3 regions of the Leminorella richardii genome follow, and region 2 is predicted to be linked to each of the others. Evidence: riboswitches for the same ligand, from Rfam matches in the RefSeq annotation. Region 2 holds a riboswitch; each other region holds the start of a gene.
What was found. Region 2 has a riboswitch for thiamine pyrophosphate ahead of thiC (phosphomethylpyrimidine synthase ThiC). Riboswitches for the same ligand answer to the same signal wherever they lie in the genome.
Positions count from the first base shown of each region.

Region 1 (2,268 bases), 1.6 Mb from region 2:
GAAAAATACTCATTTATCTCACGCTGTGCTATTTACTGTTTCGCGACATTTCGACAAAATTGAATAACTTCTTTACTACCCAAGCGCGCTATTCTCGGTTCCTCTAAGGTTATCCGATCTGCCTGCGCAGCAAACGCCTACTCTTCAGCGACGAAAAAACCGTACACTGACCCGCGGCGTTTCACTTATAACGCGCCGCTCCAGCGCTTGGCGTTTAGTTTATTAACTTTAGGAAAAGTGCATGATAGGTCCATATCTCAACGGTGCCGCCATCTTTTTTGGCGGCGCCCTCGGCCTCGTTTTGGCGCCCTTCATCCCACAGAGATTGAGAGAAGGCCTTCCCGCCGCGTTTGCCATGACCTCTATCGCCATGGGCATCATAATGACCATCAAGGTGCAGCAGCTGCCCGCCGTCGCACTGGCGCTGATCCTTGGGGTCGCCATTGGTGAACTTTGCTATATGGAGAAAGGCGTTCAGCGGTTTGGCACTTGTGTTCAACGCGCACTGTCTCGCGTTGTCCCCCAGCGGCATCACGGTATGACGCAAGAGGTGTACAGCCAGAACTTTAGCGCGCTGATCGTACTGTTCTGCGCCAGCGGCACTGGCGTAGTAGGCTCACTCACAGAGGGCATGACCGGCGACTATCAGCTTTTGCTGGTCAAGTCGCTACTGGACGTGTTTACCGCCGCTATTTTCGCCACTTCACTGGGCGTCGGGGTGATGACCATAGCCCTTCCCCAACTGGCGATTCAGGCTACGCTGTTTTATTCAACCCGCCTTATCATGCCCTTTATGAATGAGATAACGCTGGGAGACTTTTCCGCCTGTGGGGGGATCCTGATGATCGCCGTTGGGCTTCGCATCGCGCAAATCAAGTCGTTTGCCGTGGTGAACTTCCTGCCTGCGCTAATTCTTATCGTGCCCATATCCCTTTACTGGCATAAACTTATGGGGTAATTCCCCCTTGCTGCGCGCTGGGCGTAAATCGCGCTTTCTCCGCGCGGCAAGAGCCACTACAATGCTGATACCTCAACGGGGTGCTTATATCAGGCTGTGTTCTGCCGCTATATCCGATGGCAGAACACAGACTAAGCTGAGAATGCGTTCAACTGCCTGAACCTTACCCGTAGAACCTGATCCGGTTAGTGCCGGCGGAGGGATTTGAGAACGCGTTCGACTTTTGTCTGCCGCTGAACGCGCCGCTGTCTCAACACCCTTTACTCTCCGCCTTTGACCTTTCGCACTGGCTTTATCGCTGACTTAACAAGCTGATTGAATAAACAGGAGAGCAACGTGTTAAAAAGACTGACTATTGCAGCGCTGCTGCTGGCTTCTACGCCCGCTCTGGCGGCTGACGACAAGCCTACGCTAACAGTCTATACCTATGACTCTTTCGCCTCTGAATGGGGCCCTGGCCCTAGCGTTAAGCAAGCCTTCGAAAGCGAGTGCGGATGCACCTTGAATCTGGTTCCCCTATCTGACGGCGTCTCCCTGCTAAATCGCCTGAGAATGGAAGGCAGCAACAGCCGCGCTGACGTTGTGCTTGGCCTAGACAACAATCTGATCGCCGCCGCGAGAAAAACCGGCCTGTTTGCCCCTCACGCCCTCAATGACGGATTGAAAAATCTGACCGTTCCCGGCGGCTGGCAAGACGATACCTTTATTCCCTATGACTACGGCTATTTCGCCTTTGTCTACAATAAAGAAACCCTGACGACGCCGCCCAGCAGCATGAAAGCGCTGCTGGACGATCCGCAAAAATGGCGCGTGGTCTATCAGGATCCGCGAACCAGCACCCCAGGTCAGGGCCTAATGCTGTGGATGCAGAAACTGTACGGTGACGAGACGTCACAGGCGTGGCAAAAGCTGGCGAAGAAAACCGTCACAGTGACTAAGGGATGGAGTGAGGCCTATAAGCTGTTTTTAAAAGGCGAAGCCGATCTGGTGCTCAGCTATACCACCTCCCCGGCCTACCACATCGTTGAAGAAAAAACCGACCGCTACGTCGCCGCACCGTTTGAAGAAGGGCACTATTTACAGGTAGAAGTTGCGGGACGGCTCAAGTCCAGCAAACAGCCAGAACTGGCAAGCCAGTTTATGGCGTTTATCATGACGCCTGCTTTCCAGAACGCTATACCGACGAAAAACTGGATGTATCCTGCAACAGATATCCCACTACCAGAGGCATTCAACCAGCTGACCAAGCCCGCCAGCGCGCTGCAGTTTAGCGCAGAAGAGGTTGACGCTAACCGAGCCTCGTGGATCCG
Region 1 covers NZ_LS483470.1:2,776,626-2,778,893, forward strand. The annotation lists gene DQM29_RS12795 (DUF554 domain-containing protein) at 242-958, shown strand; TPP riboswitch at 1,025-1,179, shown strand; gene thiB (thiamine ABC transporter substrate binding subunit) at 1,295-2,268, shown strand, end outside.
Region 1: it holds a riboswitch for thiamine pyrophosphate, as region 2 does, so the genes downstream of both, thiB (thiamine ABC transporter substrate binding subunit) here and thiC (phosphomethylpyrimidine synthase ThiC) in region 2, are expected to answer to the same signal.

Region 2 (2,268 bases):
CTCGGAAGCGCTCATACAGGAAGTTTTCTCTATGGTGGGAGAGGCACCACTTGGCCATAATTGCGCCGCCGCGGGACACTATACCCGTTAGGCGATTGGCCGTGAGTGGGATAAAGCGCAGCAGTAGACCCGCGTGGATAGTAAAGTAGTCGACACCCTGTTCTGCCTGTTCAATCAGCGTGTCTCTGAATACTTCCCAGTTCAGGTTTTCAGCAACGCCGTTAACCTTCTCCAGAGCCTGATAAATAGGTACTGTACCAATCGGCACGGGGCTATTACGGATAATCCACTCTCGGGTTTCATGAATATAGCGTCCGGTGGAGAGATCCATAACGGTATCTGCACCCCACCTCGTCGCCCAAACCAGCTTTTCGACCTCTTCCTCGATAGAAGACGTCAGCGATGAGTTACCAATGTTGGCGTTTACTTTTACCAGAAAGTTGCGACCGATAATCATCGGCTCTGCTTCGGGATGGTTAATATTGGCGGGAATAATCGCGCGCCCTGCGGCCACTTCCCCACGGACAAATTCCGGCGTAATGTTTTCCGGCAGACTGGCGCCGTAAGACTGCCCTGGATGTTGGCGAGTAAGCACTTCTGTACGCAGGCGCTCTCGGCCGACATTTTCTCTCAGAGCGATAAACTCCATTTCTGGCGTGATGATGCCCGCTCTTGCATAGTGAAGCTGAGTCACGCATCGGCCCTCTTTGGCGCGCCTTGGCGGCGGCAGGTGCGTGTAGCGCAGATGGTCTAGCCCCTCGTCGGCAAGGCGCTGTTGAGTAAAGTGTGAGGAAGCCTGTGTGAGCGGAGCGGTATCATTGCGTTCTTCAATCCAGCGCTGGCGCAGAGGAGAAAGACCCTGGCGGACGTCAATATCAGATGACGGATCGCCGTAAGGCCCTGAGGTATCGTAGACGGGAACCGGTTCATTATCTTCATACTGTGGAGCGTTTTGTGTACCGCCGATGAGCGTCGGGCTAAGGCGAATTTCCCGCAGCGGAACGCGAAGATCGTCGCGAGAACCTTGAACGTACACTCTGTGGGAATTGGGGAACGCGTGCCCCTGTAGTCGATCAATAAACTGCTGCGCCTGAGCGCGCTGGGTTCTTCTGTTAGACATAGCAAACTCCAAAATAGAACGTGGGGGTTGCTTGTCTGGAGTTCGGAGAGGGAGTAATGGATAGGGAAAATCTACACTGTGGCCTTGCCTACCCGAATTGAATTACTCTTGTTCCCTTCGCGGGTATTAGCCCGATCAGGTTCCGCGGATCCCGAATTAACGGTCTCAGCCCGCGCCGTATAAGGGCGCTGGGCACTCCGACAAGATTTACCGCCCTAGGGGCGATATAGCACAGTATAGGTAAGACGATAAAAACGGCAAAGGGTTTTTTACACGCTTTCCATTATGACTGTTCGGTAGAGCTGTGATGGCTTTCCCAGTTTTTGATGGCTTCGACGATCAGTTTGTCTTCTATCATAAACCGATTCGCCAGCAGCTCACCGACCGTTGAAAGATCTTTATCCAGCTGTAATATGGTGTCGTCGTTAATGCCTTTTTCAACATAACTGTCATAAAACGCCATGATTTTTTGAGTATTTTCTTCCAGTAACGGATAAACTCTTTGGCCAACGGCGAGATTGGGGCTTGCAGCTCCCTCTTCTTGAATAATGACTCTGTCGTAAATATGAAAATGGCAGGCGGACAGGTAGTCCACCAGATGATGACCGAAATCGATCAGCGCCTTTTCATCGAGAGGGATATTTTTCTCTTTGTTTGGTTTAATACCAACCAGCCGGTAATAGGTCACGAGCAGGCTTTTGCGCGACTCTAACCATTGATCGATCAGTTTATGGTTACCGCCCACGCGCTCAGTAAGAGTTTCAAGTCGGTTTAGCATAGGGTGTCCAGAGTCATTCAGTAGGTTGAAAAAGTTAAGATAATGTAAAAACCACTGTTAGATTGCCAGTAAATAAGAGGTTTAGCAAGATAGTCATGGAACAACAGTTACGCGGTGATGAGTCTGGCTGGTGGCTATTAAGCTATGCCGGTAAATTGTGGCTTCCCAAGGGAGAATTACCCTTCGGTTTAGCGCAGGATTTTCAACTTCAGGGTGAGAGAGCGTACCGTATTGGAGAGTGGCAAAGCCATCCAGTTTGGCTGATTCGTCAGTCGCGAGCTCGGGATATGGCGTCGGTAAGGCAACTGCTGAATGAGGACCGCGGCCTCTTCCAACTGGCTGGGCGTGCTGTGCAGCTGGAGGATTTCTA
Region 2 covers NZ_LS483470.1:414,157-416,424, forward strand. The annotation lists gene thiC (phosphomethylpyrimidine synthase ThiC) at 1-1,120, opposite strand, end outside; TPP riboswitch at 1,216-1,330, opposite strand; gene rsd (sigma D regulator) at 1,404-1,898, opposite strand; gene nudC (NAD(+) diphosphatase) at 1,994-2,268, shown strand, end outside.

Region 3 (2,268 bases), 580 kb from region 2:
AAGAGCAGCAACCCTTCCTTTTTTAATCAATTATGTTTTTTCACGCTGGCCTGCCGTCTCGAAGGCCGACCTCAGGTATGAATTTTTCCAGTCATCATCGCTTGATTCACCGCTCAAAAACGCGAGGGTTGAAATGAGGTATGTGAGAGAGACTATCGACTTGATGAGGTTTTAGACGGAGGCGCCGTTTGCTCTTCAACAGGCTGACTATCACAAACCCTTTCTACCGAACTGAGCAGTATATGAACAGAAGCGCGAGTCGCGGCACTCGGCGTGACTATTTATCTCGAGTTATCTCGTGCTGTCAAAGACTATTGTGTGGTAGGTATTTAAAATAAATTGCCATACAGTGCATTTTTAAATAATATGAAAATATCTATATTTTTTAAAATATTAGCTTTTGGAAAATCGTTTTCATAGGGAATAAAAATGAAGAAAATAGTTACTCAGGCGTTGTTGTTGTTATTTTTGGCTCTAAACAGTACTTTTTCTTTTGCTGAAATAGCGTGTATTGACGCACAGACCCAATCAAAAATAGCTAAACCAGAGACGTTTCCAACGACGAATAAAAGCGTAGGGATTGCATGTGAATGGGAAGAGGGAAGTCAATCAGCCAAGTACCAAAGCGCTGCGCTGAATGACTATGATAACGCAGAAGATGTATCAATTAACACGCTATCTTTAGAAGACAGTAAAGGCATCGACGATGATTTATTAGGGGATAATTTGGATAAAAACTACATTGCTAACGTTCCCTATCTAGTTAAAGATGCAAAAGGTGTTAAAAACAGCATAGAGCTATTTGAAATAAAAAGAACGAATAGCGGTGAGGTGCGGATATATCTCATTAATAAGAATACGCCCAGAATCACTTTTTCATGTTTAGATAAAAGCATAAATTATAAAAAGAATGAAGCTAGCCATATTAGCGATATCCTGCTTTCAGATACTTGCCAAAAAGCCATGCAGGAATTCAACATACCGTTATCGAAAGAAGATATTAAAAACCTGGTAGTGACAAAAGGTTCTATTAATTAACCTGTTTTATCGATGTAACATCAATAGGCAAAATGCACGCCTTGAGCTGACCGCTTCCGCAGTGGATGTGTGGCCTAGCGAGTAGATACCCAAGGGGATAACGGGAAGGACAGACTTGCAACAGCAAATCACTTCCCCTAACCTTGTAAAAAGTAAATTGTAAAAAGTAAAAAAACTCAATCAACATGACTCGGGGTGCCCCGCTAACGCGCGGGCTGAGATATTACCCGTATTACCTGATCTGGATTATGCCAGCGTAGGGAAGTCGCCGCGTTCCAACGGGCAGCCTTCTTCACGCCGGTTGGGAGCTTTATGACACAGACTCATCCCATACCGCTTTCCGGCGCGATTGCCGCCGATGCGCTTGCGCGCCTTCGAGAACGTACACCGCTTATACACTGTCTGACCAACCAAGTGGTTCAAAGCTTCACGGCTAACGTGCTGCTGGCGCTGGGCGGCTCTCCTGCGATGGTGGTTGCCAGGCAGGAAGTCGCTGAATTTAGCGCGATAGCCGATGCCCTGTTGGTGAACGTCGGTACTTTGCATGACGAGCAGCGTAAGGCAATATCGCTGGCCGTGGTGGCCGCCAATCAGGCTGGCGTTCCCTGGGTGCTTGACCCCGTTGCCGTTGGCGGGTTGAGCTATCGCACTGAATTTTGTCGCACCCTGCTGGAACAGGGGCCTGCGGCAATTCGCGGTAACGCGTCGGAAATTATTGCGCTGGCGGGAAAGACGACTAGCGGACGGGGTGTAGACAGTGCTGATGTGTCTTTGGACGCTCTGTCTTCAGCGCTGTCTCTGGCGCAGCAAACCGGTGCGGTTGTGGCCGTCACCGGCGATGTTGACTATGTCACCGACGGCCGTCTCACTTATGCGCTTCCCTACGGTTCCCCTTTGATGACGAAAGTGGTCGGCACCGGCTGTGCGCTGTCGGCTGCGGTGGCGGCATTTATTGCCCAAAAAGACGGCGAGCGCCTTGAACAGGTAGCCTCCGCATGCATGGTGATGGCCGCGTGTGGCGGCATGGCGGCGGCTGAAGTTGGTGGCCCGGGCAGCTTTGTGCCGCGATTTTTGGATTTACTTTATCAGTTAGAACCGAAGCGTCTACAGGAGATGACGGTATGAGAATTAATGCACTGACGATTGCTGGTACTGACCCTAGCGGCGGCGCGGGGATACAGGCCGACCTTAAAACCTTTTCTGCGCTGGGCGCCTATGGCACGAGCGTGA
Region 3 covers NZ_LS483470.1:992,176-994,443, forward strand. The annotation lists gene DQM29_RS04645 (hypothetical protein) at 430-1,038, shown strand; TPP riboswitch at 1,220-1,318, shown strand; gene thiM (hydroxyethylthiazole kinase) at 1,351-2,163, shown strand; gene thiD (bifunctional hydroxymethylpyrimidine kinase/phosphomethylpyrimidine kinase) at 2,160-2,268, shown strand, end outside.
Region 3: it holds a riboswitch for thiamine pyrophosphate, as region 2 does, so the genes downstream of both, thiM (hydroxyethylthiazole kinase) here and thiC (phosphomethylpyrimidine synthase ThiC) in region 2, are expected to answer to the same signal.